One region of the Nocardia sp. GCM10030253 genome, then DNA from elsewhere that is predicted to be linked to it. Evidence: riboswitches for the same ligand, from Rfam matches in the RefSeq annotation. Region 1 holds a riboswitch; the other holds the start of a gene.

What was found. A riboswitch is a leader RNA that binds a small molecule or an ion and turns the genes downstream of it on or off. The one in region 1 is predicted to bind thiamine pyrophosphate.
Region 2: linked by a shared signal. The riboswitch ahead of ACFQZZ_RS01935 (purine-cytosine permease family protein) and the one ahead of thiC (phosphomethylpyrimidine synthase ThiC) in region 1 are both predicted to bind thiamine pyrophosphate.

The regions. Positions count from the first base shown of each region.
Region 1 is NZ_JBHTDL010000012.1:372,455-387,362, reverse strand. Features, by position in the region: gene ACFQZZ_RS28110 (thioesterase family protein) at 17-823, opposite strand; gene ACFQZZ_RS28105 (KasA/KasB family beta-ketoacyl-ACP synthase) at 915-2,171, opposite strand; gene ACFQZZ_RS28100 (TetR family transcriptional regulator) at 2,211-2,768, shown strand; gene ACFQZZ_RS28095 (NAD-dependent epimerase/dehydratase family protein) at 2,796-3,689, opposite strand; gene thiC (phosphomethylpyrimidine synthase ThiC) at 3,782-5,410, opposite strand; TPP riboswitch at 5,402-5,510, opposite strand; gene ACFQZZ_RS28085 (hypothetical protein) at 5,621-5,815, shown strand; gene ACFQZZ_RS28080 (VOC family protein) at 5,881-6,363, opposite strand; gene ACFQZZ_RS28075 (lipase family protein) at 6,503-7,909, opposite strand; gene ACFQZZ_RS28070 (TetR/AcrR family transcriptional regulator) at 8,006-8,698, shown strand; gene fahA (fumarylacetoacetase) at 8,845-10,020, opposite strand; gene ACFQZZ_RS28060 (homogentisate 1,2-dioxygenase) at 10,020-11,219, opposite strand; gene ACFQZZ_RS28055 (TetR/AcrR family transcriptional regulator) at 11,436-12,062, opposite strand; gene ACFQZZ_RS28050 (acyl-CoA dehydrogenase family protein) at 12,355-14,286, shown strand; gene ACFQZZ_RS28045 (exodeoxyribonuclease III) at 14,350-14,908, opposite strand, start outside.
Region 2 is NZ_JBHTDL010000002.1:320,531-335,438, forward strand. Features, by position in the region: partial or broken gene ACFQZZ_RS01880 (DUF4158 domain-containing protein) at 64-834, opposite strand; gene ACFQZZ_RS01885 (metallophosphoesterase) at 1,080-2,216, opposite strand; gene ACFQZZ_RS01890 (group II truncated hemoglobin) at 2,351-2,833, opposite strand; gene ACFQZZ_RS01895 (hypothetical protein) at 3,000-4,637, shown strand; gene ACFQZZ_RS01900 (FixH family protein) at 4,634-5,080, shown strand; gene ACFQZZ_RS01905 (hypothetical protein) at 5,151-6,323, shown strand; gene ACFQZZ_RS01910 (hypothetical protein) at 6,320-6,865, shown strand; gene ACFQZZ_RS01915 (ATP-binding protein) at 6,955-9,759, opposite strand; gene ACFQZZ_RS01920 (VOC family protein) at 10,060-10,416, shown strand; gene ACFQZZ_RS01925 (iron chaperone) at 10,548-11,021, shown strand; partial or broken gene ACFQZZ_RS01930 (epoxide hydrolase N-terminal domain-containing protein) at 11,303-11,668, opposite strand; gene ACFQZZ_RS01935 (purine-cytosine permease family protein) at 11,728-13,098, opposite strand; TPP riboswitch at 13,095-13,209, opposite strand; gene ACFQZZ_RS01940 (hypothetical protein) at 13,209-13,484, opposite strand; gene ACFQZZ_RS01945 (alpha/beta fold hydrolase) at 13,483-14,709, shown strand; gene ACFQZZ_RS01950 (TetR/AcrR family transcriptional regulator) at 14,808-14,908, opposite strand, start outside.

The sequences.
Region 1 (14,908 bases):
CCATGTCCGTTCGGCGCTATCCGCGATTGGCGAGTAGGAGGGTTTGGGTGCCGCGGCCGAGGGGGCCTTTTTCGTCGAAGAGGGCGGATTCGGCCAGGCCGATGCCGTGCGGTTGGGGGTAGGTGACGGCGTCGAGGCAGACCCATTCGCCTGCGGGCTGGCGGTGCAGGGTGACGGTGAGGTCGGTGTTGATGAAGAGGTAGCGGGACCAGTCCAGGACCGAGCTGACGCCGTTACCGGAGTCGGCGGCGGCGAGGGTGCGTTCCAGTGGGCTCGGGGTGGCGCCCGCGACGATCGGGTACTTGATCCGGATCCAGCAGATCGCCGGGCCGGGTTCGGCGAATGATCCTGTGATGAAACGGTATTCGATGCCGGTGTGGAAGCCGACCGGCTGGGTCGACGGGAACACCGACGGCACGGCCTGATCGGGCCCGGGGCGGATGCCGGAGGGGAGGATCTGCGTGGGCAGGTCCAATTCGGGCTCGGCGAGTTTGAAGCGCCAGGCATTGGCCTTCATGACCGGGCCGCGATCGCTGGACAGCGTCGCCTCGATGAGCTCGACGCTGCGGCCGGGGCGTGCGACGTGCGCTTCGACGGTCAACGGCTCCAGCGGGACCGGGCCGAGGATTTCCACGGCCACCCGGCCGACCTGGAATCCCTCCCGTGGTGCGCAGCGTTCGATCGCGTAGCCGAGCAGCGCGGACGGCGGCCCGGCATGTTGGGCGTCCGGCGACCAGGGGCCGCGGGTGAGTTCGGTCGAGACGAACCGATTCGGGTCCGCCGGATCCGGGAGGTAGAAGGCGTCGGCCACGTCGTTGTCCATCCATCGGGGCCGGCATCGTTGCCGGTCGGCGAGATTTTGTGCGGTTGACGATTCTCTTGGGACGGTACTCCGGGGGCAGCGGCGGTCGGGTCTAGGCCCGGCCGAACGCGAGGGCGACGTTGTGGCCGCCGAAACCGAACGAGTTGTTGAGCGCGTAGTCGATCCGTTGGGTGCGCGGCGCGCCCGCGACGATATCGAGGTCGATATCCGGATCGCGATTGTCGAGATTCAGTGTGGGCGGGACGATCTGGTCGCGCAGGGTCAGCATGGTCAGGATCGATTCGAGCGCGCCGACCGCGCCGATCGAATGTCCGAGCGCGGATTTCGGCGCGTAGACCGACGCATCGGGCACGACGGCCGCGATCGCATTGGCTTCCGATGCGTCACCGATCGACGTCGACGTAGCGTGCGCATTGACGTGTTGAATATCCGAAACCTGCAGTCCTGCAGTACTTATCGCCTTGAGCATCGCCCGGGCGGCGCCGATTCCCTCCGGATCCGATGCGACGATGTGATAGGCGTCCGAGGTGATTCCGGCGCCGAGTACCCGGCCGTGGATGCGCGCGCCCCGAGCCCGCGCATGGCGCTCGGATTCGAGCACGACCAGGGCTCCGGCCTCGCCGAAGACGAAGCCGTCGCGGTCCCGGTCGAACGGCCGCGACGCCCGCTGCGGTTCATCGTTGCGTGTGCTCATCGCGCGCATCATGGCGAAGCTCGCGATCGGCACCGCATCGATGTGGCCCTCGACGCCGCCCGCGACGACGATGTCGGCCTCGCCGGTACTAATCAGCCGCCAGGCGTGCGCGATCGCCTCGGAACCGGAAGAGCATGCCGACACCGGCGCGAAAACACCTGCCTGTGCACCGATTTCGAGTCCGACGGTAGCGGCGGGTCCATTGGGCATCACCATCGGCACCGACATCGGCGACACCTTCCGGTAGCCGCCGACGCGCATCGCGTCGACCGCGTTGATCAGCGCGTCGCCGCCGCCGAGGCCGGTGCCGATCGCGACGGCCAGCCGCTCGCGGTCCACCGCGGGCGCGCCCGCATTGCTCCAGACGCGGCGTCCGAGCACCAGCGCCATCTGCTCGACATAGGACAGTCGCCGCTGCTCGATCCGCGTCAACTGGGCGCCGGGTTGTGACGTCAGCTTGCCGCCGATCCGCACCGGCAGGTCGTATTCGGAGACGAAATCGTCCCCGAGCATTCCGATGCCGCTGTGTCCGGCCAGCAGCGCGGACCAGGTCGCGTCCGCGTCGTCGGCGAGCGATGTGGTCGCGGCATACGCGGTGACCACGACCGCGTCGCGAGCAGTACCGGGAGTTTCTGAAGCGATTGTTACAGTCACGGGAACATGGATACCTGTACCACTCGCTACAGTCAACCCATGGCCCGTCCACTCGACCAAGCAAAACGCGCCGAACTCCTCGCCGACGTCGTGCGATACATCGCCGATCACGGCCTCGCGGACCTGTCGCTACGCCCGCTCGCCGCCGAACTCGGCACCAGCTCCCGCATGCTGATCTACTACTTCGACACCAAGGAGGAGATGCTCGTCCAGGCGCTCACCACCCAGCGCCCCGATATCACGGCCCTGTTCGTGGACGTCTCCGACGCGGCCGAACTCCGTCGGCGATTGAGCGACTTCTATACGGCGAGCCTGTCGGGCGCGGGCGCCACCAGCGTGCGAGTCCTGCTACAAGTGCTCGGTGCGGCCTGCGCTCCACACAGCCCATACGCCGCCTACGCGAACGCCGCGATCGCCACCTTCGTCGCGGCCCTCACCGATGCCCTGCGTCGCATCGCATCGATCGAAGACCCGGAAGCCGTTGCCACACTACTGATTTCTGGCCTGCGTGGCGTCATACAAGACCGTTTGATCACCGGTGACATCGACCGCGCCGACCGCGCCGCCCATCGCCTTATCGAGCAGAACCTGCGCTGACGGTTCTCTGGATAGTGAATTCGACTCTTACCGACGAGCCGACCAGGCATCGCGAATCATGGATTCGATGTCGGAAGTCGGTGCGGTCCAGCCGAGTTCGTTGCGAGCCCGGCTGCTGTCGCTGACGAGTCGTGGTGGTTCCGCGACCGCAGGGCGGTGCTCGATCGGGATGTCGCGTCCCGTCACCTGTGAGGCGACGTCGATCAATTGCCGCACGCTGGTGCCGACTCCGCTGCCGATGTTGTAGCGCACGCACGTTCCATGGTCCGGCATCGTGGCGAGCGCCGCGCCGAAAGCCTTTGCGGCATCGGCGATGTACACGTAGTCGCGGACGGAGCTGCCGTCGCCGTTGAGTGTCAGGGTAGGGCTGTCACCGGCGGCCGCCGCGAGGATGCGCGGCAGGATTCGAGTGCTGTCCGGGTCCGGTCCGCCCGCAATGTTGAACAGCCGCAGGATCACTGCGGTGAGTCGCCCGGTGCGGGATTCGGCTTCGATGGCCTGTTCGGCGGCTTGTTTGCTCGCGGCATACGGATGGGGTGGGTTGTCGGGCAGGTCTTCGGTCATCGGCTGCCGTTCAGGTGCGCCGTAGATCGCGGCGGTGGACGCGAAAACCATGGCGCCGACACCCTCCGACGCCATGGCTCGAAGCAATGCCACTGTCCCTGCGGCATTGACATCGAAATACCGCTCGGGATCGGTGAAAGACTCACGAACGCGCGTGAGCCCGGCGAGATGGCACACCACATCGATGCCATGTACCGCCGCACACAGTGAGCTCGGGTCGAGGAGATCGGCAGACCGAACGGGCACCCCGTCCGGTACCCGCGAACGGTTGTTGTGGATAAGTCCGACAACCTCGTATCCGCTGTCGCGCAACGTCTCCGTGACTGCTGCTCCGAGGTAGCCGTTCGCTCCAGTCACGAGTATCCGCACGGCGCACCTCTCCTGGCCCAGTTCTCCGCATCACCGGTACCGCCGGGTTCGAGGCCGAACCCGGCAGTACCGGGATGAGGCTACGAAACCACCGGCAAGTAGACCTTGCCGCCCGCGTCGGCGAACTCGGCGGACTTCTCCGCCATGCCCGCTTCCAGCGCCGCATTCTCGTCGAGCCCCTGACGAGCCGCATACTCCCGGACATCGGCCGAGATGCGCATCGAGCAGAACTTCGGGCCGCACATGGAGCAGAAGTGGGCGGTCTTGGCAGGCTCGGCGGGCAGGGTTTCGTCGTGGTACTCGCGGGCGGTATCGGGATCCAGCGAGAGGGCGAACTGGTCGCGCCAGCGGAATTCGAAACGGGCCTTGGACAACTCGTTGTCCCGGTCCTGGGCGTGCGGATGGCCCTTGGCGAGGTCGGCGGCGTGGGCGGCGATCTTGTAGGTGATCACGCCGACCTTGACGTCGTCGCGGTTGGGCAGGCCGAGGTGCTCCTTGGGAGTGACATAGCAGAGCATCGCGGTGCCTGCCTGCGCGATGATCGCGGCGCCGATGGCCGAGGTGATGTGGTCATATGCGGGCGCGATATCGGTGGCGAGCGGGCCGAGGGTGTAGAACGGCGCCTCCTCGCACAGCTCCTCTTCGAGCTTCACGTTCTCCACGATCTTGTGCATCGGCACGTGGCCTGGGCCTTCGATCATCACCTGCACGCCATAGGATTTCGCGATCTTCGTGAGCTCGCCGAGGGTGCGCAGCTCGGCGAACTGGGCCTCGTCGTTGGCGTCGGCGATGGAACCGGGTCGCAGGCCGTCACCGAGGGAGAAGGTCACGTCGTACTTCGCCAGGATCTCGCAGAGCTCGCCGAAGTTGGTGTACAGGAACGATTCCTGGTGATGGGCCAGACACCAGGCGGCCATGATGGAGCCGCCGCGCGAGACGATGCCGGTGACCCGCTTGGCGGTCAACGGCACGTAGCGCAGCAGCACGCCCGCGTGCACGGTCATGTAGTCGACGCCCTGCTCGCACTGCTCGATCACGGTGTCGCGGTAGATCTCCCAGGTGAGTGCGGTCGGATCGCCGTTCACCTTTTCCAGCGCCTGATAGATCGGCACGGTGCCGACCGGCACCGGGGAGTTGCGCAGGATCCACTCGCGCGTCTCGTGGATGTTCTTGCCGGTGGACAAGTCCATGATGGTGTCGGCGCCCCAGCGGGTGGCCCACACCATTTTCTCGACTTCCTCCGCGATGGACGAGGACACGGCCGAGTTGCCGATATTGGCGTTGATCTTCACCAGGAACTTCTTGCCGATGATCGTCGGCTCGAGCTCTGGGTGCTTGTGATTGGCGGGGATCACCGCGCGGCCGATGGCCACCTCATCGCGCACCAGCTCCGGCGCGACACCCTCGCGGGCCGCGATGAACCGCATCTCGGGGGTGATGATGCCCTGCCGCGCCCAGGCGAGCTGGGTGGGCGGACCGGCGACCTCCGGCTTGCTCCAGCCGTCGCGCAGCTTCGGTAGCCCCGCCTCGACGTCGATGGTGGCCGCGTCGTCGGTGTACGGACCGGAGGTGTCGTAGACGTCGAAGTGTTCGCCGTTGGTCAGGTTGATGCGACGCACCGGAATGCGCAGGTCATCGACCTCGTGATAGTGCTTGACGCTGCCCTCGATGGGGCCCGTGGTTACGGTTTCGACAGGTGTAGTCGTCATGGAATTCCTCCCTACGCCGGCATTACCCGGTCAGGTTCATACGGTCGACAGCCCTAGCTGTCCTCTCAGCCCGCTGGTGCGAGCCCCCGTTGGCGATGTGAAATTTTCCCGGCCGACCATACCCGGTCACCTAGATGCTCCGCCCGATGATCGGACGAACATCCAGCCGCCGCTCCCGCTGCCCTCTCCCGCCCCGGTAGATTCGACAAGGTGAAATTCACCCTGGAAGTGGACCTGGACGTGCTGCCCGACGGCGTGGAAGCCCCCGCCGATCTCGCCGACGAACTAGGCCGAATCCTGCGCTACTGGGGCGGAAACATGAAGCACTACCAACTGGTCGAAGGCGACGCCTCCGACATCTACAACTCCGCCTACCGCCAAGTCGGCGCCTGGCGCATCGACTGACCCGCCGCATTCTTGCTTGGTGCAGGTCATGGGCGTGATGCGCTAGCGGTCAGGTGCGGGCATGGTCAGGCGGAGGTGTTGTTGTAGGCGTCGCGCATTGCTTGGACGTCGATTTTCTTCATGCCGAGCATGGCGGTCATTGCGCGATTGACGGCAGCGGGGTCGGGGCCGGTCAGGAGCTGGTCGGCTTCCGAGGGCCAGATCTGCCAGGGGACGCCGTATTTGTCATTGAGCCAACCGCACTCGATTTCCTGGCCGCCGTCGGCGAGCAGGGTCGTCCACAGCCGGTCGACCTCTTCTTGGCTGTCGCAATTGACCAGCAGGGACATGGCGTGGGTGTAGTGGTAGTCGCCGCCGCCGTTGATGGCGGTGAACTTCTGGCCGTTGAGTTCGAAGTCGACGAGCATGGTCGTGCCGGCCTCGCGCGGGCCTGCTTCGCCGTAGGGCACGACGTTGGTGATCTTCGAGTCCTCGAACAGTGAACAGTAGAACTCGGCTGCCGGCTCGGCCTCGGTGTCGTACCAGAGGTTAGTGACGATTTTCTGCATGACGATCCTCCCGAGTGAAGTTGCGTGCATCAATGCAGACGCTACGGGGGACCGGAATTCATCGCGGGCAGACGAAAAAAACTCGTCCCCGACCAGTCCGGTATCCGGTCGGGGACGAGCGGTTAGGCGGTACTTTCGATCAGCGCTCGCGCGGGCCGATGGGGAACCCGAGTGCCCCGAAGGTGGCGTTGAGGTTGATCTCGATCTGGGACAGCAGCGCGTTGGTGTCGGCCAGCATGGACACGACGTTGTCGGTGCGGCAGCCAACCTGCTCGGGTGCGTTCGGCGCGAGGCGCGACTTCAGCCAGTTGAAGGTCTGTCCCATGCCGAGCGACGGCAGCGTCAAATGCTCGCTCAAATGGTCGCGTGTGTAGACGACGGATGCGCCGCCCGCGCAATACTGCTGGGCCAGGCGGTCGTTGGTCCACCACGGGACCGCCTCGTCGAAGACCCCCTGGTAGAGGAATATCGGCGCGGTGGGGATATTGCGACCGAGCACCGTGGCGTCGAAGACCTCTTTGATTTCGGGAACCGCGAGGAAGTCCGCGATCGGAATTGTCAGCAGCCGTTGGTAATCGATGAACATCATGGTCAGTGCGTTGCGTGGCAGGCACTGTCGCTCGGTCCGGTCCATCAGCGCCCGCCCCTCAGGGGTCAGGTACCGGTCGGCGGCTTCCTTGAACTTCGGGTAGGCCTTGCGCAGCGAGGAGATGCCGATGCCGACGAGGCTGGAGAACATTGATCCGTTGACATGCAGCAGCGAAACCACATCCGACGTCGGCGCACCGAGCGCGACGCCCTTGACGTTCAGCTCGGGCGCATAGGTCGGCTGCATTTCAGCCGCCCATCCGCTGCCCATGCCGCCGCCGGAGTATCCCCACATGGCCACCGGGGTGTTCGTGCCATCCAGGCCGAGCGGCTCGAATCGTTCGGCCGCGCGAATCCCGTCGAGGGTCATGTAGCCGGGTTCTTCGGCCACCGTGAGGTGGCCGTCGAGGCCCTCGTAGTCCGGGATCGAGATAGCCCAGCCCTGGCTGATCAACGCGGCGAGCGCGATCAGCTCGCTCTGCGAATGAATGCCCTCCGCACCCGCCAGCCCGCTGCCTTGCTGTAGTACGAACGACGGCGCGCAGTCAGGGCTGGCGCTGTCGTAGTAGAACTGCAGCGACACCAGCGGCCTTGCCCGGTTCGGGTCGGCGCCCGCGGGCAGCACCACGGTCGTGACGGCCGCTGTGGGCTTCCCGAACAGATCGGTGGTGCGGTACAGCAGCTGCCACGAGCGCACATTCAGCGGCAGCAGCGTCATGACCGCGAGCTTCACCTCCCGCGACCGCAGGATGGTCCCCGGCTCATGGGATTCGAATCCCTCGGTCGGTTGGTAGAACGAATCATGTTGCGGCAGGGGCGGTGCCGCGACTGCCGGGGCGGTGAGCCCGCCGGCCAGCAACGCGGTCGTCAGCACGACGGCCATGGTCACCGCTGTCGCCACGGCGCGTACCGCGGTCCGGCGTCTGCTGTCGGTCCGATCTCCATTGATCACTGACACGTCAGTCCTTCCCTCATCAACGTGACAGTGATTACAACATGAACTCCTGTTACCAACAAGAGCTCTTGTTGAAATTGCTCCGGCTATGGTCGAGAGATGACCCGCAGCAAATCCGCCGCGCGGCCCGAACCGGAATCGGTGCGGCGCCGGATCCGCGGCCTCGACGCCGCACAGCGCAGCGCGCAGCGACGCAATCAGCTGCTGGACGCCGCCACCGAACTGTTTGCCGAACAGAGCTTTTCGGGGACGTCGATCGAGCAGATCTGCCAGCACGCTTATGTCGGAACCAAGGGGTTCTACGACCATTTCGATAGCAAGGAAGCGTGCTACATCGCGCTGTTGGTGAAGCTCACCGAGCAGATCCAGCAACGGGTCATCGAGGGCGCGGCCGACGCCGCCGGGCTGGATTGGCCGCAGCGCGCCGCCGCCATCGTCGCCGCCTTCGTGCATGCGATCGCCGATGATCCGCGGCTGGCTCGGGTGACCTTCGGTGAGTCGGGCGGCATTTCGACTGCGGTGGAAAAGCAACGGCGGATCAATCGGCGCTGGGCGGCAGCCTTCCTGGACAATCAGTGGTCCACGGAGCCCGCGGCGGACGCCGACGATGAGCATCGTCGGCTCGCGCTGGCACTCGCCACCATCGGCGGCATGTTCGAGCTGGTCACAGACTGGCTACACCACCACGACGACGGCGGTGCGCCCGATGCGGTCGACACCCTGATCGCCGATCTCACCCGTTTCCTCAACGCGGTGGACGCGGGCCGGGCGGCCGTCGGTCAGATCGGATGATGCCGGGCTGCGCTGCGGCCGTGGATATTTCGCGAGCGATCAGCTCCGGAACGATCAGCCGGCGCCCACCCCGTCGGTGAGCGGGCGCTCCGACCCGAACGCTACCGACCGGAATTGCCGCGCCGTAGCCCTCGATTCCAGGGGGGTCAACGCGGCGCGGCAGGAAGGACGCGGCCCCGGACCTCGCCGAGTCCGAGGCGCGTGCCCGCTGGGCCGGGGGCGGTCGCGGTGATGACCGCTTCGTCGCCGTCTTCCAGGAAGGTGCGCAGTTGCCCGTTGACCGGCACCGGTTCTATACCACCCCAGGACAATTCGATGAACGAGCCGCGCTGTTGCTGTGCTGGTCCGGAAATGGTGCCCGACGCGTAGAGGTCGCCCGTGTGGGTGGCGGCGCCGTTCGCCGTGAGATGGGCCAGCATCTGCGCCGGGGACCAATACATCCGGGAATAGGGCGGATGCGAGACCACATCGCCGTTCCAGCTCACCGCCAGGTCGATGTCGAGTCCCCACGGTTGTTCGTCACGCAGGTAGGGCAACGGCTGCGGGGTCTGCTCCGGCAGTGGGATGCGCGCTGTCTGCAGCGCCGCCAGCGGGGTCACCCACGCCGACAGTGAGGTGGCGAACGATTTGCCGAGGAACGGACCCAGTGGCTGATACTCCCAGGCCTGGATGTCACGCGCGGACCAGTCGTTGACCAGCGCGACACCGAAGACGTGCTCGGCGAACTCGTCCGTGCCGATCGGCGTGCCCAGCTCAGAGCCGACCCCGACGAGGAAGCCGAGCTCGGCCTCGATATCCAGCCGTCGCGTCGGGCCGAAATCCGGTGTGCCCGAATCGGTTCGACGCTGACCGCAGGGGCGGGTGATGTCGGTGCCGGACACGACGACGGTGCCGGACCGGCCGTGGTACCCGACCGGCAGGTGCCGCCAATTGGGCAGTAGCGGTTCGGAATCCGGGCGGAACAGGCGGCCGAGGTTCGTGGCGTGATCGATGCTGGCGTAGAAGTCGACGTAGTCGCCGATCTGTACCGGCAGCGCCAAGGTCACCTCGGCCAGCGGATGCACTGCCTCGGCGAGGATTTCGCCCTCGGCCAGCGTGCGGAGCCGATCGCGCGCCACACGCCAGCGCCGCGGGCCCTGCGCCATGAACGCATTGAGACTCGGCTGCGCGAAGACCGGATCATCGAGTGCCACGGCGAGATCGATGACCGAATCGGCCAGTCGAGCGCCGACGCGATAGTCGCCATGGGCGGGCGCGAACACGCAGTAGGGCAGGTTGTCGGGTCCGTAGAGCGAGTCGGGGCGGACCTCGATGCGCTTCATCACTGCTGTGGACCCCGATTCGACCAAGTCCAGGCGTAGCCGGGATCTTCACACGCCAGCGCGCCCTCGCCGAGTTCCAGCGGCCGGAAGGTGTCGACCATGACGGCCAGTTCGTCGAAGAACTCGATGCCGATGCTGCGCTCGTAGGCGCCGGGCTGCGGGCCGTGCGCGTAGCCGCCGGGATGCACCGATACCGATCCCTGGCCGATCCCGGAACCCTTGCGCGCCTCATAGTTTCCGCCGCAATAGAACATGATCTCGTCGGAGTCGACATTGGAGTGGTAGTACGGCACCGGGATCGACAGCGGGTGGTAGTCGACCTTGCGTGGCACGAAATTGCACACCACGAAGTTGATGCCCTCGAACACCTGATGGGCGGGCGGCGGTTGGTGCACACGTCCGGTGATCGGCTCGAAGTCGGCGATATTGAAGGTGAACGGATACAAATAACCGTCCCAGCCGACCACGTCGAACGGGTGGGTCGCGTACAGCATTCTGGTGCCGACCACGCGCCCGCCCGGCCGGTGCTTCACCAGGACCTCGACATCGGTTCCGGTCGTGGTCAACGGCTCGACGGGTCCGTGCAGATCACGCTCGCAGTACGGCGAATGTTCCAACAGCTGGCCGAACTTCGACAAATAGCGCTTCGGCGGTGTGATGTGACTGGATGCCTCGATCACATACGCGCGCAGCGGTTCGGGCCCACTAGGCAGCCAGCGATGCGTGGTCGCCCTTGGAATGAGCACCTGATCGCCCTGCCGCACGGGGATCGCTCCGAAGACCGTCTCCAGCACCGCCGCACCGGATTCCGCGTACACCAGCTCGTCGCCGATGGCATTTCGATACAGCGGCGAGCCGCCCTTGGCCACCACGTAGGAGATCCGAACATCGGCATTGCCGAGCAGCAGTCGCCGCCCGGTGACGGGATCGGTCTCCGCGGGAGTATCGCCGGGAAACAGATCATGCAGCCGTAGATGTCGATGGCGCAGTGGGTGATTCGGTGTAGTGGACTGGTCGGGCAGCTCCCACACCGTCGAGTCGACGATCGCGGGCGGCAGGCCGCGGTGATATAGCAGCGACGAATCGCCGGAGAAGCCTTCCTCTCCCATCAGCTCTTCGTAGTAGAGCTGGCCCTGCTCGTCGCGATGCTGCGTGTGCCGCTTCGGTGGCACCGCTCCCACCTGCCGATAGAACGCCATGACCGCACCTCCGGCTGCGCCGCTGGTCGGATATTTGATTCCCATCGTAGTGAGAGTTGTTGCCGAGTGGCGGGAAAAACGGCCGGATCAGTGCACATTTTGCCGGGACAACACCGCACTGCGCGGCATTTCGCCTAGTCATGAGGGCAACAGCTGAACAATTTTCAGACCTGCTCGCTGAATCCCCTCGTTGGCCGGGCAATCATCGGCTTGCGTTCAGGCCTGGCGCAACGCCCGGTATACCGCTGCGCCGACAAACGCTCCGAGGCTCTCCGGATCCCATCCGCCCTCGCCCGTGAGCAGCGTGCGCACCGCGCCCTCGCCCGCCGACACCCACAGCTCCACCAGCGCCGGCAACTTCCGCTCGGCGTCCTCGGTGCCCCACGCCCGCAGGGTCGGGCGCAACAGGGTGGTGCAGCGCTCGACGGCCAGCCTGCGGCCGCGGCCGAACGAATCCGCAACGGCCGGATCGGGATTGCCGTAGAGCAGCCGCCACGCATCGGGTCGTCCGGCCGCCTGCTCCAACAGGGCGCGGAAGCCCTCGATGAACACCGTCTCGCCCGCATCGACATCGCGCGGCGGCAGTACCTGCTGCAGGCCACCGACGAGGTAGCTCTCCTCGCGCTGGATGAGCGCCTCGATCAGCTCGACGCGATCGGCGAAGCAGGCGTACACCACCGGCCTCGTCACATTCATGCGATCGGCGATGGCGGCCATGGTGACCGCGGCGATCCCGTTCTCGACAGCGATCGCCAGCGCCGTGTCGAGTACCTGCGGCCTGCGGCGCTCGGGCCCGAGATGCTGTGCCCGTTGACGCGGCTGCACGGCCGACTCGCTACCCATGGACACCAACGATATCAGCGTAGTTGCGAAGTTCCCGCTGGTCTCGCGCGCCGAAGGTAAACTTCCTACGTGCTCGAACAATAATGCTACAGTCGCGAATGAAGTCGGCCGGATCGCGCCGGTCGGCTGACCTTTTCGAGCGACCTGCAAGCAGTCGCTACCGATGCCTTTTCGAGCGACCTGCAAGCAGTCGCTACCGATGCCCTTTCGAGCGACAGACCAGTCGCTACCGATGTCCTTTTCGAGCGACAGAGCAGTCGCTACCGATAGGCCGCACCCGAGGAGCCTGGAGATGTCGAAGCAGACCGAAACCCTGTTCAACCCGAAGACCAGCGAGTTCGCCGAGTTCGACGCGGAGACCCGCCGACTGCTGCGCGCGGTGGTCGACTGGTTCGAGGCCCGCGGCAAGGCGGTGCTGAAGCAGGAGGATCGGGACCGGATCTGGTATTCGGAATTCCTCGGCTTCGTCAAGCGTGAACGGGTGTTCGCGACTTTCCTCACCCCCGCCGCCGAGGCGAACGGCGATCCGAACAAGCGCTGGGACACCGCGCGCATCGCGATGCTGAGCAAGATCCTCGGCTTCTACTCCATGCAGTACTGGTACGTCTGGCAGGTCACCATCCTCGGGCTCGGCCCGATCTGGCAGAGCGACAACGCCGCAGCCAAGCGGCGGGCCGCCGCGCTGCTGGATTCGGGGGAGATCTTCGCTTTCGGTCTCTCCGAGAAGGAGCACGGCGCCGACGTCTACTCCACCGACATGGTGCTAGAGCCCGAGCTCGGCGGCGGTTTCACCGCCAGCGGCGGCAAGCACTACATCGGGAACGGCAATCAGGCCGCGATGGTTTCGGTATTCGGCCGCCGCGCCGACAAGCCGATCATCGATAGCTCGAAGGCGCTGGAAAGCAAGCCGACGCAGGAAGATTACGAGGGGTATCTGTTCTTCGTCGCGGACAGCAAGCACAAGAACTACAAGCTGCGTGGCAATGTCGTCGACAGCCAGATGTACGTGGCCGCCTTCGATCTGGAGAAGTACCCGGTGGCCGAGGAGGACATCCTGCACCGCGGTGAGGAGGCCTTCCATGCCGCGATGAACACTGTCAATGTCGGCAAGTTCAATCTCGGCTTCGGCGCGGTCGGTGCCTGCGAACATGCCTACTACGAGGCGATTACGCATGCGGAGAACCGAATCCTGTTCGGGCACCGGGTGACCGAGTTCCCGCAGGTGCAGTCGCTGATGACCGATTCGTTCGCGCGGCTGATGGCGATGAAGCTCTACAGTGAGCGCGCCATCGACTACATGCGCTCCGCGTCGCCGGAGGACCGGCGCTACCTGCTGTTCAACGCCATCGAGAAGATGACCGTCACTCGACAGGGGCAGCGGATCGTCGAGGACCTCGCGGACGTGATCGCGGCCCGTGGCTTCGAGAAGGACATGTTCTTCCCGATGGCGATGCTCGGCCTGTTCGGGCTGCCGCGCCTGGAGGGCACGGTGCACGTGAACATGGCGCTGTCGCTGAAGTTCATGGCCAACTACATGTTCCATCCGGCCGATGCCGGATTGGTCGCGCTGCGTTATCTTCCCGGCGCGGGCGTCGCACCGAAGAGCGCGGTACGGGCGGTGTCCGGTGCGCTGAGCTGGTCGAGCAGGCATCTCGCGCCGCGTGCCGGTGCGGCGGTTCCCAAGCTGCGCAAAGAGATTGCCGGTGCCAGCTACGCGCCGGTGCCGACCCGGCGGGACCCGGCCGACGACGAGTTCCTGTTCCGGCAGGGGCCGAGCAGTGGTCTCGGCCGGATCCGGTTCAGTGATTGGCGGCCGGTCTTCGACGCGTTCGCGCACGTGCCGAATGTCGCGGTATTCCTGGAACAGGCGCTCGCGCTGCAGACCTTGCTCGCGGCGGCGGAGCCGACCGCGACCCAGCAGCGCGACGTGGACTTCCTGTTCGCGATCGGTGAGCTGTTCACCGCCGTTCCGTATGCGCAGCTCATTCTCGAGCAGGCGCAGATCGACGGCACCAGCCCGGCGCTGCTGGACCAGATCTTCGACATCTTCGTGCGCGAGCTCTCCAAGCACGCGCTGACACTGCACGCCAAGCCTGCCGCGACCAAGGCGCAGCAGACTCGAGCGCTGGACCTCGTGCGTCGTCCGATCGCCGATCGGGCCCGGTTCGACGCGGTGCTCGCGCAGGCTCGGGCACACGCCGGCGAGTACGAGATGAATCCGTAGACCCCCAAAGCAGTTGAGATCAAGCCGGACACCGAACCGCTGAAGAACTGGGTGCGCTGATCCTCAGTCGGTGAATTCGGCGATCACTGGTGCGTGGTCGCTGGCGCCCTTGCCTTTTCGCTCCTCGCGGTCGACCACGGCGTCTTTCGCGTGGGCCGCGAGGGTGGGGGAGGCGAGGATGAAATCTATGCGCATGCCTTCTTTGCGTGGGAAGCGCAGCTGGGTGTAGTCCCAGTAGGTGTAGACGCCGGGGCCGGGGGCGAAGGGGCGCATGACGTCGGCGAAGCCGGTGTCGACGATGGCGTTGAAGGCGTCGCGTTCCGGCTGGGAGATATGGGTCTTGTCGGCGAAGTATTCGACGGACCAGACGTCGTCGTCGGTCGGTGCGATGTTCCAGTCGCCGACCAGGGCGATCTTGGCCTCCGGATTGTCGGCGAGCCACTTCGCGCCGTTGTCGCGCAGGGCCGCAAGCCATTCCAGCTTGTATGTGTAGTGCGGGTCGGTCAGAGTGCGGCCGTTCGGGACGTACAGGCTCCATACCCGCACGCCGGCGCAGGTGGCGCCGAGGGCGCGCGACTCCACGACGGGGGTGCTGATCAGCGATTCACCCGCGTCCTTGTCG
Region 2 (14,908 bases), on a different contig from region 1:
AGCAGCCGTAGAGGCTGCCGTTCTCGCCGGAGCCGCAGGGGTGATGCCCCCGGCGGCTCCGGCGGCCAGGAACCGGCGCCGCTCGGCGGGCACCACCGACATATCCAGGCTGTCCGCGCCCAGGCCGCGCAGGAACGCCAGCTTGTCGACCTCGGCGCGCACCGCGGCCGCCGACGCTTCCACCGGCCCGGTCGAGAGCCACCGCAACCGCGAGATCCCCAGCGATGCATCGGTGACCAGCAACGCGTCCAGCTCCGCGCAGCGGGCCGGGGTGAACTCGTGGGCCAGGCGGTCGTAGGTCTCGCGCTGGGCCTGCTCGCGAGCGTGGGCGATGCGTTCGACCATGGTCACCGGGCCGGGCCGGATCACCCGCGCCGAGATCAGATACTCACATCCCAGCCGGAACAGCAGGATCGGAGAATCGTGTTCCATCGCCCGCGCGAGCAGGAACTCGTCGAGTTCCTTGAACTCCATCGTCCCCGCCGGGCGCCAGCCCAGGTACTGGGCGACCAGGCGCAGATGGTCGGTGCGAGTCTGGGCGCGCCCGCCGTAGGAACGGATGTGGGTGCCGTCGATCTTCAGCTGCTCGGCCAGCCGCGCCACCGCGACCGGCGGGGCGGTCACCACGCGATCGGGCACGAACCCCAGCCACGGCTGCGTGCACAGCGCGATCGCGATGCCCAGCCGATCGGCCGGGCCGCGGCCGCGCCCGGGATCGATGAACGCGGCATCGGCCGGGGACAGCGTGAAGAACCGGAACAGCTCCTCGCGGCTGATCTCCGGGAACTCCCGCAGCCGCGCCAACTCCTCATTCGCGAACACCCGCGTTGCCACGAATCTGACCTCCGGCACCAACCAATAACGTTGGGAGCCAAGCCAACCAGCAACCGGCCATCACCGCAGGCCGAACCCGCGATTCAGCCTCGGCTCGCCGCGGCTACGCCATATCCGTTGGTTTTTCTGCGGTTACTACCGGAACCCCATGTTGGCGAGGCCGTGGCCATACCCGTGGGTCCCGTACTCGCCGGTCACACACAGCAGACGGCCCGACGGCGTGGCACTCGACCTCGCCGATCGAGCTAGATCTGGGGCGAACGCAACACCAGAACGGTGATCTCGCTGGGTGCGAAGACTCGTAGCTGCGGTCCCCAGAACCCGGTGCCCCGGCTGGTGTAGAGCTGGGTGTCGGCGCCGTGGCGGCTCAGGCCCGCGACGACGGGCTGCTCGAGGCGAACGAGGTAGTGGAACGGCCAGATCTGGCCGCCATGGGTGTGCCCGGAGATCTGTAGTGCGACACCCGCGGCAGCGGCATCGACGACCTGCCGGGGTTGATGGGCGAGCAACACGATCGGCACATCCGGTTCCACGCCGGCGAGTGCGGCGGAAAGATTCGGGCCGTGGCCTTCCAACCCGACGCCGGTGGGATCATCGATGCCCGCCATCACCAGCCGGTCACCGCCCCGGCCGACGATCTCGTGCTGGTTGTGCAGCGGCTGCCAGCCGATCGAGGCCATGTGCTCGATCCAGCCGGGCGCGTCGCCGAAATACTCGTGGTTGCCGGTGATGTAGAACTTGCCGAGTTCGGCCTCGACCTTGCCGAGCGGATCCACTTGGGCGCGCCGCTTCACGACCGATCCGTCCGCGAGATCACCTGCGTGGCAAGCGATATCGGGCCGTTGCGCATTGACGACCTCGACGACCCGCTCCGACCAGCGCAACCGGTCGAGCGCTGCGAAATGGGTATCGGTGATGACCACCATGCGCAGCCCGTCGAGCCCGCGTCCGAGCCCGGGGATCGACACATCGAGCGTCCTGACCCTCGGTACCCGCCGTGCCTCGATGATCCCCCACACCGTCAACGCGGCCGCCACCGCGAGCACACCCACCGCGACGATCCGCGACCGCGCCGGATCATCCACACCGGCGACAACCAACCCCAACCGGACCACGTTGCCGATCACCGACCAGCTGAACACCACCCACATCACACCGAGCAACGTGTCGCCCACGATGGATGCCGCGTCCGACTGTCTGGGCCCGTGCCCGAGGAACATCGCCGCGGGCAGGCAGAGGAACCCCAGCAGGAAAACCACCGACCCGAGCCAGAACAGTGGGCCTTCGCTCCCGGTCGGCGCCTCGACCACAGTCCACCAGGGCAGCAGGAACAGCACGGCGGGAATCGCCAGGAACAGAACAATACGCGGAACGTACTTCAACCGGATTCATCCTTGTTGGCGCAGGTGTAGCGCACGGTCCACTCCCGCCCGGCGCCATGGGCTCTATCGACGATAACAGCGTTAGCTCAACGTCAGCGGTGACTGCGCTCACCGCTGCCTGCACGGGGTGGTAGCTAGGGCTGGTAGGGCGGGGCGACGCCCCAGCCCCAATGCGGCATCGGAGCTTCCAGCGGCGGGTGGGCTTCGGGCTGTGAGTTGGTCTGCGCGATGCGGGTGCCCCACTCGATGTAGGAGGCGAAGGCGGCGCGGAATTCCGGGTCGTTGGGCAGACCCACCTCGTCGGCGGCGTCCATCAGCAGGTTCACCCAGCGACGGCGCTGCGGTTCGGTGATCGCTTTGCCGAGGTGCTGGCGCACCATGTGGTGGTAGCCGCCGCGTTCGGCGCTGTAGGTCTCGGGCCCGCCGAACACCTCGGCCAGCCACATCGCGACGTATTCGGGATGTCCTGGGTCCATGCCGCGGAACAGCGGGCCGACCACATCGTCCTTCAGGACCTCGCGGTAGAACGCGGTGGTCAACGCCCTGAAGGCTGGCATGCCGCCCGCCCATTCGAACAGGGTCGGCACGGCGGGGTCGCCGGCAGCAGGGTCCGTCACCGGCCCAACCCTACACAAACACCGGGGTGCTCCCCATGCGTGCGAAGGTCGCGTGTGAGGGCACGGCCGTGGCATTATCCGGGACTTCCCCTAGGGAGGCATCACTCCGGCGAGGGAGGCGAAATCCCTACTGGAGGTGATGATCTCGCCGGGTCGCGGCCCTAGCATGGCGGTGGTGACCGTTGCCGCTCGTGCCGTTCGCCGCCGCGCTCTGCGCGTTGCGGGGCTGTGTGCCCTGTTCCTGTCGGTCTGGATGGCACCCGCGTTCGCCGACTCGCCCGCCTCCGGCGTGGACGTCTCGGTCGCACAGAGCCTCGGAGATCGCGAACTCACCATCGTGCTGCGCCGGGTGACCAGCGTGCCCGGCCCGCTACGCGTGGACGTCGTCACCCACACCGGCACTGCCGCCGGGCAACTGACACTCGCTGCGACACCGACGGGGGCGATAGCGCACTCGGTGTCGCCCGCAGCGGGGATACCGGTGGCCGAGGCGGTTGTCGAACTGGGCAGCACACCCGGCATGTACTCGGCCACCCTGGCGATGGACCGGGCCGGACCTTGGGAACTGGCCATCGGCGACGGCGCTCGGGTGGCGCGGATCCCGCTTGTGGTGCCCAAGCAAGTCGCTTCGCCGCCGGAGCGGCTTGTCTTCGGCGGGTTCCTGGTGGCGGGGGTGCTGCTGCCCGTCTCGGTGCTCGTCGCGACCCGCGCCCGCCGTAGCGGGTGGGCGCTGCTTCCCGCCGCCGGGATGGTGGCAGGGGTGGCGGTGGCGGTGACCGCCGCGCTGTTGTCGGCGTCGTTTCCGCTGCCCCCGCAACCGGGTAGCCAGCTCGACCCGACCGTGGACAACCTCGACAATCCGTACGCCCTGAACCAGCCGTTGATTTCGGACTTCTCTCGTCCCCCTGCCCTGCTCACCATCGAGGGTGGCCCCATCACCGCCGGGCGGCCGGGCGATCTCGATCTGGTCGTGATCGATGCGGCCACCGGCGCGCCCGTCGATGACCTCCTCGTGCACGACAGTGCGCTGATGCATCTGCTGGTGGTCGGTCCGTCCGGTCGCCTGTCGCATCTGCACCCGATCCGGACCGGGCCCGGTCGCTATCAGGTTCATATGTCTTCACCCGAACCTGGGCGTCACGCCGTATCAGCAGAATTGGCGCGGCGCGGCGGCGGGGTCCAAATGGTGCGCGCGGCAACCAGTTTCACTGTCGTGCCGAACGCGGCGGGCGCTGCGCCGCCGAGCGTGCCGGTGTATCTGGGCAGTGGCGACACCGCCGCGTCGACTCTCGTCGACGCCGATCTCATCACCGTGCGGACAACTGCTGCGGTGGCCGGAGCGCCCACCACCATCACCGCGCAGGCCGGCGACAACGCCGACCTGCAACCGTGGCTCGGCATGGTCGGGCACATGATCATGGCTGGTCCGGTGCCCGACGGCGACAGCACTGATATTGCTGCGGCCGTACAGAATTCGCCCATCTGGGGGCATGCCCACTCGATGGGCTCGACATCGATGCAGGGCATGTCGGACATGCCAGGGATGAACATGCCGGACATGCCGGGAATGAGCGGGACGACCGCCGCCGCGGGCCGCGGAACCATGCTCATGCCGCCCGTCAACGGCGACAGCGCCCCCGACGAGACCGTCGCCGCCTATGGGCCCGATGTTCCTTTCACCTACACCTTCCCTGCCGCAGGCCGATATCGGCTGTGGATTCAGGTCGAACGGCACTACACCGTGCTCACTGTTCCGGTCGTGCTCGATGTCGCGGCGGCCCCGGCGCCGGGAGCGCACCGATGAGCGCCACCACGCAGGCAACGGATGCGGGCCCACGGTCGCGCCGGGTGCTCGTCGCCGGGGCCGTCGTGATCGCCGTCGTGATCGCCGCGCTCGGGTGGCTGGTGTGGCCGAGCGCGCCCGAACCGATGGTGCTGAATACCGGTACACCCCACCACCTGGTCACCCTCACCATCGACAACGTTCGCCTCGGCAACACCGATATCGACGTCACCGTCACCGACCGCGCCGGCGCCCCGATAGACCATGCCGCAGTGCGGATTCAGGCGAACCAGCTGCTCATGGGCCATGCCGGACAACCTGTCGCGGCGGCACCATCAGGTCCCGGGCGCTTCCACGCCTTTGCGGTGCCGTTGATGATGACCGGCCCATGGGACCTTCGACTGACCATCGATACCCACCACGGTGTCGACCAACTCACGCTGCCGCTCTGGGTCGGTGGCTGACATCGAGCCACCCCCCCGCACGCATCAGGAACACCCGTCGGAGCACGACCAGAGGAAGGACCGACCGTCCATGAGTACCCCAGCACCGCCCGACGCTTCCGAAGGTCGCGCCGGACCGGCCGTGACCACCGCCGAAACCGCACCGACCCGCTTATCCGACAACGGCACCGCGGCCCGCGTCGGCGCCTGGGGCGTCGTACTCGGCACCGCTGTCACGCTGGTGGGGCTGAGTTGGGATATCCAGTGGCACAACGAAGTCGGCCCCGATACCTTCTTCACCCTGCCGCACCTGTTCCTGTATTCCGGCAGCGCCATATCAGGGTTCGCCAGCCTCGCCATGGTGCTCATCGCCACCGCCGCCCAACGCGCCGGACGGCCCGTGCCCCGGCTGGGCGGCACCCCCATTCGGGTGTTCGGCAGCACTCTCACCGCCCCGCTCGGCTACATGGTCGCCGGGGCCGGTGCGGCATTGTTTCTGATCTACGGCCTGCTCGACCTGCAATGGCATGCGATCTACGGTTTCGACGCGGTGCTGAACACGCCGTCGCATGTGGCGCTGTTCCTGTCGATCACGCTCACCATGATCGGCAGTATCATCGCCTTCGCCGCCCATCGCGACCACCGCTGGGGCCGGATCGGCATTGTCGTGGCGATCCCCATCCTGATCACGTTCGCGCCGATTCCCACCAACGCGTTGAACAACTTGGAACTGCCCGCCGATCCGACCATCCTCGGGATCGTCCTGTTCGGGCCGATGCTGCTCATCCTCGGCGCGGCGTTGCTGGCCCGCGCCGGTGCCGCCGTCGCCATCGCGGCGGCACTGGGAGCGATGCAGGCGATCCTATGGTGGTTCTCGCCGTGGGCCGCGGAAACCTACGCTTCGGCGATCGGGCTCCCGCTGCGTGACGGACTCACGGCGGATCCACCGGAACTGCCCGCCATCATGCCGATGTTCCTGATCGTCGCCGCCGTCGCCGTCGAGGGTTTGTTCTGGCTGGCCCGCACCCGCGGGTACGACGCCAGGAAGATCGTATTGGTGGCGGGTGTCGTGACCGGCGTGATCGTCGGGGTGACGTTCCCGCTGCAAATGAACCTCACGCACGCCATGTCGCCTATCGCGTTCGGCGACGTCCTCACGATCACGCTGCTCGGTGTTCCGCTGGGGCTGCTCGCCGGGTTCCTCGCCGGACGGTTCACCACCATGCTGCCCGCACTCGCGGCGGCGCCGAAGGAACTCCGATGACAGTTCTGCGCAAGCTCGCCGTCACCGTGCTGGCGACCGTCACATTGTCGCTGGTCGCGATCGCGCCGGCGTCCGCCTACGCGCCGGTCGACATCGTCCACACCGAGCGCGTGCAGGCCGGCCCGTACGGCATCACGGTCGGGTTCTCCGCCTGGCCCATCCGCGCGATGAAGTCGCTGGACTTCACCTTCATGCCCGACGGGAGCATCGCCGACAAATCCGGGACGCTGCGAGTGGCGGGCCCCGCGATCAAACCCGGCAGGCGCGCCGCGCCGCTGGTGCGCCATCCCCGCAAACGCGACTCATGGGGCTTGGACGTCAGAGCGTTCGACGACCCCGGCATCTACCGCTTCACCTTCACGATCGACGGCCCGCTCGGACACGGCGAAGGGACCCTCGACGGCGTGGAAGTACTCGACCAGCCCGGACCACCACTGCCGCTGAGTTGGACGATCGGCACCCTGCCCCTACTCGGTCTGGTCGTATTCCTCACGGTGGCATGGCGTCGCACCCGACCCGGCCACCAGCCTTTGACCGTCTGACCCGGCGATGCGGCCGGGCAGTGGTAGTGCTGGCACAACCATCGGCGGAGGCTGGCGGTACCCGAATTTCGGCGTGCGGTCCGGACACCTCATGGGTGCCAGGGCGGGGTCATCGGGGCCAGGCCCAGATCGGCGAGCGCGGCCGCGCCGCGGGCAGCATGGTCGCCGCCGGCGAGCACCATGGTGCGCGCCGACTGGTAGCGGCAACCGGCGGCGTCGAACGCATCCGCCGTGGCGAGCAGCCGCTCCTGGTCCTTGGCGAGCAGCGCTTCGGCCCGCTCCACAATGGCACCGGCGATGGGGTTCCCGGCCACGATGGTCCTGGCCTCGGCCAGGCGGTCGCCGGCATCGGAACTCCCGGCGAGCACGGTGGCTTCGGCGCGCAGCGCCACATACCAGTGCAGCCAGATCCAGGTGACCCATCTCCACACCTCGCCGGGCTCCGGCGCCATCCGTTCCAGCGCCTCCCTTGCCTGTCCATTGTGGAGCAACAGCATCGCGTCGAAGACCGCCTGGTAGCCGTGGGCATGTCCCGGTGGGGTGCCGAGCTGATTCAAGACCGCGTTCCATTCGCGCCGGGCACTGTCGTCATCGCGTAGGCCGTGGATCATCTCCACACCGGCCACTGCCGCACCGAGGACCGTTCTGGCGGGGCTGCCGGCCCGCTGCCACGCCTCGAGGAACCGGACGCTGCGGGTGAGTACCTCGTCGACGTTGCCCGCCAACGCGTCGGCCACCAGCAGCCAACACGTGGCACGATGGCCAACCTCGGCCAGCAACGGATGATCCGCGAGTTGCCGTGCCCACCGGCGGGCACCCGGCAGGTCTCCCACACCGAGGCCGGCCTCGGTGGCCTCACCGAGCGCGTCGATCAGCTCGTGGGTGCCTGCCGGAGTGTTCGGTGTGGACGAGAGCAGCGCGATCCGGCGCCGTGCCGTGGCCGCGGCGGCGAATGTGTCCCCTGCCCAGCTCTGGGCGCCGGCGAGCGTGTCGAGGGCGGCGGACTCGGCGAGCGGGTCGCCTGTGCGGTGGGCGAGTTCGACCGCCCGTTCGGCGCGCGCGATCGTCTCCGGTACGGCGTTGTCGGATGCGCCCTGGGCGGCACCGAACGCTTCGGTCAGCGCCCTGCCAGCCTCGGCCAGCGCCAGCGCGGCCTGGGCGGCCGGGTCATCGCCGGCCAGCTCCCGCGCTTCGGTGATGAGCGCGGTCGCCTCCTCCGGTGGCAGGCTCCGGGCAAACTTGCTCGAAAACCGGTACGCGTTGGTGGCGGCGGTCGCCAGGTCGGTGGCGGCGCCAGCGGTGTCCCCGGCTCGGTGGGCGGCGTCCGCGGCCGCACGGAGCAGGCGGTACATGTCGTCGCCCCGCATCTGACATCCGGCCGCGGCAGCTGCGTGCCGCAGCAGCACTGCGGTGGCGGCCGGGTCATCTGCGAGCGCGGCCGCCTGCTCATAACGCATCTGGGACTCGCCGGTCAGGTGCCGAGTGAAGGTCAGGTCCGCCAGGTACCGGGCGAAGCGGTACGCATCCGCGCGCTGCTCCGGCCGGTCGGCCGCCCACGCCAGTGCGACGCGGAAGTCGTCGGCCACCGCGTCGAATCGTGGCCGCCAGCCCGCTCGCACCACCGCAAGGTCGGCGGCCTCGGCCAGGCACCAGCGAAGATGCCGGGACCGGGCGTCGACCAGCTCACCGGCCTCGGTGAGCCGCTCCATCCCGTACTGGCGGATGGTTTCCAGCGCCCGGTATTCGGTCCCGCTCGGGGACGCCGTCACCACCAGCAGGCTCTGCTCGACGAGCCGGGCAAGTCCCTCAGCGACAACGCCTTTCTCGGACGCGGCTACCTGCGCCGCCGCCGCAACGGTGAAAGACTTCACCAACACCGACACCCGCCGCAGGAGCACTCGATCGTCCGGCTCCAGCAGGGCGTGGCTCCAGTCCAGCGCTGCCCGCACCGAGCGGTGCCGGTCGTCGGCGCGGGCGCCGCCGGCGAGCATCCGGAGCTGGTCGGACAGGCCGGCGGTAAGGCCATCCAGCCCGAGCGTGGTCCAGCGCGCGGCGGCCAGCTCGATCGCCAGCGCCACTCCATCCAGCCGCTCGCAGAACTCGGCGACTTGGTCACGCAGTGCGTGATTCGGCGGCCAGCCGGCCGCCGCCGCGCGGTCCATGAACAACGCGACCGCATCCGATTCGCCCTCGCCGGCCAACGACATCGGCGGGACCGTATACACCCGTTCGAACGGCACCATCAGCCGGGCCCGGCTGGTCGCCAACACCGTCAATCGAGGGCAGGTCTCGAGCAGCCGTTCGATGAAAGGCGCCACCCCGTCCCGCACGTGTTCGCAGTTGTCCAGCACCAGCAAGGCGTGACGGTCGGCCAGCGCAGCCAGCACCGACTCGTCCATGCTCCGGCCGGGCTGCTCGCCGAGGCCGAGCGCAAGCGCGACCGTACCGGCGACCACGCAGGTGTCCGGGCTGGTGATCGGTACCAGGTCGACGAACCACACCCCGTCGGAGTACTCGCCGGTTGCCTCCGCGGCGACCGTCAACGCGAGCCGGGTCTTGCCCACTCCGCCGGGGCCGACCGCGGTCACCTGCCGGTGTTTTTTGATCATCTCGGTCAGTTCGGCCCGCTCCCGCGTCCGGCCGATGAACGAGGTCAGCGGTGTCGGCAGGACCGGTGCCGGGTTCGACCGGTCGGTGCGAGCCAGCTCGGACGCGCGCTGGGCCAGCGCCCGCCGATCAGGAACCTCGAGCTTGCGCAGGAGCGAGGAGACATGGCTCTCCACCGTACGCACCGAGATGAACAGTTGCGCACCGATCTCGGCGTTGCTGAGATGCTCCCCCACCAGCGCCAGCACCTCGGCTTCCCGAGCCGAGATCTCCACCGTCGCCGCCATGGGCCCTATTCTGCCGTATCCGCGTCACGCTCGTACTGCTCGGTTGGTTTCCCTGGTGGGCGCGGATGCCGGCCCCGGTGACGCGCAAGGCCGCAACGCATAACGTCCGGCATGGTCGCGGGGTAAAGACCCGGCAGCACAGCACCGGCCGTAGGCGATCCGTGCCCCCGATCAGTGGACGGTTCCGTGGTCGCCACGGATGCGGGTCGGGCGTGCCGGAGGAGATGCTGTGAACACGTCCGGTTCGTCGCAACAGACCGACATACCGGGTCGATGTGACCAACGACTTCAGGAGTGATCATGACCAGCTCTCCCACCCAGGGAATCAAGACCGTGCTGTATCCCGTGTCCGACCTGGCGGCAGCCAAGGCCGTGTACGCCGCCCTGCTCGGCGTACCGCCGCAGACCGACTCGTCCTACTACGTCGGTTTCGAGGCCGAGGGCCAGCACATCGGGCTGGTGCCCAGCGGTGGACAGCAGAGTCTGAGCGCATCGGTGGCCTATTGGCACGTGCCGGACATCGAAGCGAAGCTGGCCGAGATGACCGCAGCGGGAGCCACCGTGAAAGAGCCTGCGCACGACGTCGGCGGCGGCCGCCTGGTAGCCGCCGTGACCGACACCGACGGCAATGTCCTCGGCCTGATTCAGGACCGCTGAGTACCGACCCCGCCGTGCTCGTGTACTTGCCAAAAATTAGTCCCGCATCCGCGTGCTGAGAGCAGCCAGCGAGTGCACAGCCCCAAACATCAAGATCGTCCCCATCAAGAACTGACACGGAGGAAACCGGAATGAATACTCAGAAGTCCGCCACACGCACCACCGCGAAGAGCAAGGCCACCGTGGGATTCACCGACGACGAACGTGCCGCGATGAAAGAGCATGCCCAGGAGTTGAAGACGGCCGCGCGTCGTGGTGCGCGTGCTGCGAAGGCGGACGGGGAGAAAGACGTGCTCGCGAAAATCGCCGAGATGGCGGAATCGGATCGCGTCATGGCCGAACGGGTCCATGCCGTCATCAAAGCGAGCGCGCCGGAGCTCTCGCCGAAACTCTGGTACGGGATGCCCTCCTACGCCAAGGACGGGAAGGTCGTGTGTTTCTTCCAGAGCGCGGAGAAGTTCAAGGCGAGGTACGCGACGTTGGGGTTCAGTGACACCGCGAACCTCGACGACGGCGCGATGTGGCCGACGGCTTTCGCGCTGACGAAGGTGACCGCCGCCGACGAGGCGAAGATCGGCGAGCTCGTGAAGAAAGCGGTGGGCTGAGGCCCGCGCCGTGGCGACGAACTGGTCATCACCCGGCGAGACCCCGTGTAGCCGAGACGATGCATCAGCTGCGCCCACGCGCGCGCGGCCCCCGCGGTCGACCAGCCGACCGCGGGGCCGGAGAACCCGTAACCGGGAATGGTCGGCACGACGACGTGGAACGCGTCCTGCGCGTCGCCACCGTGCGCCACCGGGTCCGTCAGCGGCCCGATCACCTCGAGGAACTCCACAATCGATCCAGGCCATCCGTGCGTGAGCACCAACGGCAACGCGTCGGGTTCTGCCGACCGAACGTGGATGAAGTGCACGTCGTGGCCGTCGATCTCGGTGCGGAACTGCGGGAAGGAGTTGAGTCGGGCCTCCTGGGCTCGCCAATCGTAGGTGTCGCGCCAGTAGCGTGCCAGTTCCTCGGTGTAGTCGAGCGGGATGCCCTGTGCCCACCCCACACCGGTAACCCCGTCGGGCCAGCGGGTGTCGTCCAGTCGCCGATTCAAGTCGTCGAGCCGCTCTTGGGGATATCGATCCGGAAGGGGGTGATCTCTGTGCTCATGAGAACTACGCCATGAGCCACCTAGGGCAAATCCTGCCCTAGGTGGCTCAGCAGGTCGAGAGATGTGACCGAGACCTCCGATGCCTGCCGACTGCACCCGCGTCTACTCGGGACGCCCTCACCGAGGCGTTCGCGCCGACTGATTCTCGCGTTCTGCTACGCCGACTTCCGGACCGTCGAGACGCGCCCGGCAATCCAGGCCACCAGCATCGCGGCCAGGAACGACAGCAGTGACGCGCTCATCCAAGCCTGCTTGGTGAAATGCGCCTTCTCCTGGATGCCGACCCAGAAGTCGGTCCAGACACCCGCGTCGCCCGGGTTGATCAGCTGGTAGACCGACAGGCCGACGAGCCAAGCGACAATCATGCCCCAGCGCGAGGGGGCGTCCGGTGCCGTGTTCCATTGCCCCTTCGCGCGCAGGAAGAAGTCGGCGACCAGCACACCGAGCAGCGGCACGAACACCGAGCCGATCAGGCCGAGGAAGCCGAAGTAGTTCTCCATTTTCAGGCGCAACGCCAGCAGGGTGATCAGGACACCGAGTCCGATCGACAGCACGCGCCGATCGATGCGCGGCGCGAGGTTCTGGATGGAGACGGCGGTGGAGTACACGTTGGCGAAGGACTGGTCGGCCTCGCGCAACACGAAGACGAAGAAGAAGACCGCGCCGAGACTGACCTGCAGGAACGGCGTGTATTGGCCGCCGTCTCCGGTCGCAAGTGCCAGCGCGAACAGGCCGAGGATGTAGGCGACGATCTGGGTGACCGCGTAGGCGCCGCTCGCGGCGCCGAATGCCGCGCCGGTGCTGCGGGAGTGGCGGGTGTAGTCGGCGGCGACCGGCGCCCAGGAGATCGACACGGCCAGCGCCGCGTCGGTGGCGATCCAGAAGAGGTTCCAGTCGACACCGAACGGGCCGTCGCCCTCGGGGCCGGGGTTGATGGTCAGGTCGGGCAGGCCCTTCTGCAGGAACTGGATGTAGAACCAGACCAGGGCGATCACAACACCGATGGTCACGAATCGGCGCAACAACCGGACCGAGCCGAGCGGCCAGATCGTCAGCGCGGTCGTCAGCACACCGGCCAGCACCACATACAGCCAGTGCGGGCCGCCGCCGAACAGCTCTTCTGCCGCATTGCCGATGACGATCAACTCGAATATCCCCCAGCCGATCAACTGGGCGATATTGAGCACGGTCGGCAGATAGCTGAGCTTCGCGCCGAACAGGCCACGCAGCAACACCATCGAGGGCTTGCCCGTCTTCGCGCCCGGCACCGCGGCCATGCCGAGCATCAAACCGCCGAGGACGGTGCCGACGATCATCGCGAAAATGCCCGCGGCGATCGAGATCTGTGGTGCGTACTCGGTGTTCGGGGCCAGCACTGTGTAGGCGCCGCTGAAGGCGATGAGGCTGACGCCGAGGTTGGCCCAGAAGGCACTCTGGTCCCAAAAGGAAAGCACCTTCGGTGCGGGTTCATCGAGGGTGAACGGTGCCTCGTGCCGTTCGGATTCGTCCAGGGTCGGTGCGGACATGCCTGAGCACAACTCCCTACGCCGGCATTACCCGGACAGGTTCATGCGGTCGGCGAAACGTCGGGTCCGCCCTCTCAGCCCGGCCGTGCCCGAGCTCCCGCGGTGGGGTCTTATTCGGGCGAATCGTACACGTGTCGGACCGTGTGACGGCCATGGAAGGTGTACCGGACCATGACGGGGTCCTCGCTCGACAGCACATCGTGCAATTCGGCACTGCGGTCTGCGAAACTCGACTCGTACCACTGCGCGACGATGTCGAGGATGTCCAGCCCACAACCGCTGACGTTGTCGACGAAGTGTCCCCATGCCACACACGATTTCACCTGATGCAGCGAATGCCTGGTTGCAGCCGGTGAATTCGCCGAGGAGAGGCGGGCGGAGTTCATGACCGGATCCACGCGTCGCGCGGCCGCCGTCCTCGGCGCGATCGTCCTGTGGTGCGGGTCGACGGCCTGTGCGTCCGATACAAAACACGACGCAGACAATGGCAGCGCATCGACTTCCACCCAACAGGTGATCCGTGGCGAGGTCGTCTCGACGGTCCCGCTCGCACAGATGTCCACAGACGACACCATGGCCTACCTGAAAGCTTCGGCGCGCAACGGTGTCGACGCCTATCGCGTCGTGTATCGGACCATCGACACCAGCGGCGCGCCGACCACCGCGAGTGGACTTGTCGCGCTACCGCGCACCGAATCCCGTCGGCTACGCGTGGTCAGTTACGAGCACGGCACCCTGTCGCTCAAGAGCGATGCACCGTCGGTGAACGGCACAACCCGCCCCGACCGGGCTCGCACGATCATGTTCGCCGCGGCGGGCTATGCGGCGGTCGCTCCGGACTATTTGGGACTCGGCGAAGGCCCCGGTTTCCATCCATACACGCACGCACCGACGGAGGTCAGCGCTTCGGTCGACCTGCTGCGTGCGGCCCGCACGATCGCGGCGCAGCAGCAGCGCGAGTTCGACCCCGACATCCTCGTCACCGGCTTCTCCCAAGGCGGTCAGGCCGCGACGGCCCTGGGTAAAGCACTACAAGCAGGCGAGGCCCCCGGCTTCGGACTCGCGGCACTGGCACCGATCAGCGGCCCCTACGACGTGCGGAACGTCGAGACGCCCGCGGGTCTCGACGGCCGAGTCATACCCGCCAGCGCGGTGTTCTATTTCGCATACTGGCTCACCTCGATGAACCGCATCCACCATCTCTACGACAGTCCCGCCGAAGCGTTCCAGGAACCGTACGCATCCAAGGTAGAAGAACTCTTCGACGGCAACCACAATGAAATCGCCATCAGCGCAGCATTGCTCACTACGCCACAACAGCTGTTGACGCCGAAGTTCATCGCCTGGTCGCGCAACCCCACCGGAGCCGCACTGAAAGCGTTGGCCGACACCGACGGCACCTGTGACTGGACACCACGCGTCCCGGTCCGCCTCTACGCCGCCTCCGGCGATCGCAGTGTCCCCTACGCCAATTCTGAACACTGCCTGCAAGCACTGCGCAGCGACAAGGCCACCCTGGTCGATCTCGGCGATATCGACCACGGCAGCACGGCCCGCGTCGCCCTGCCGCAGATCCTCGAGGTATTCCAACAGGAATTCCCGCCCACCTGACGTGCCTGAACCGTCAACCGTCACCTGCGGCGGGCAATCCACGGGGCGGCGGATCCTAGAGGTCGGCGTATCGGCGCCGACCGGCCCCCGAGATGTCCTCAGATCGCCAGGCGCGCCGCGATGCCATCGAGGATGGAGTCCAGACCGATCTCGAACTGCCACCGCACGTCGTCCTTGCGGTCGGCCTCGTGGATATAGC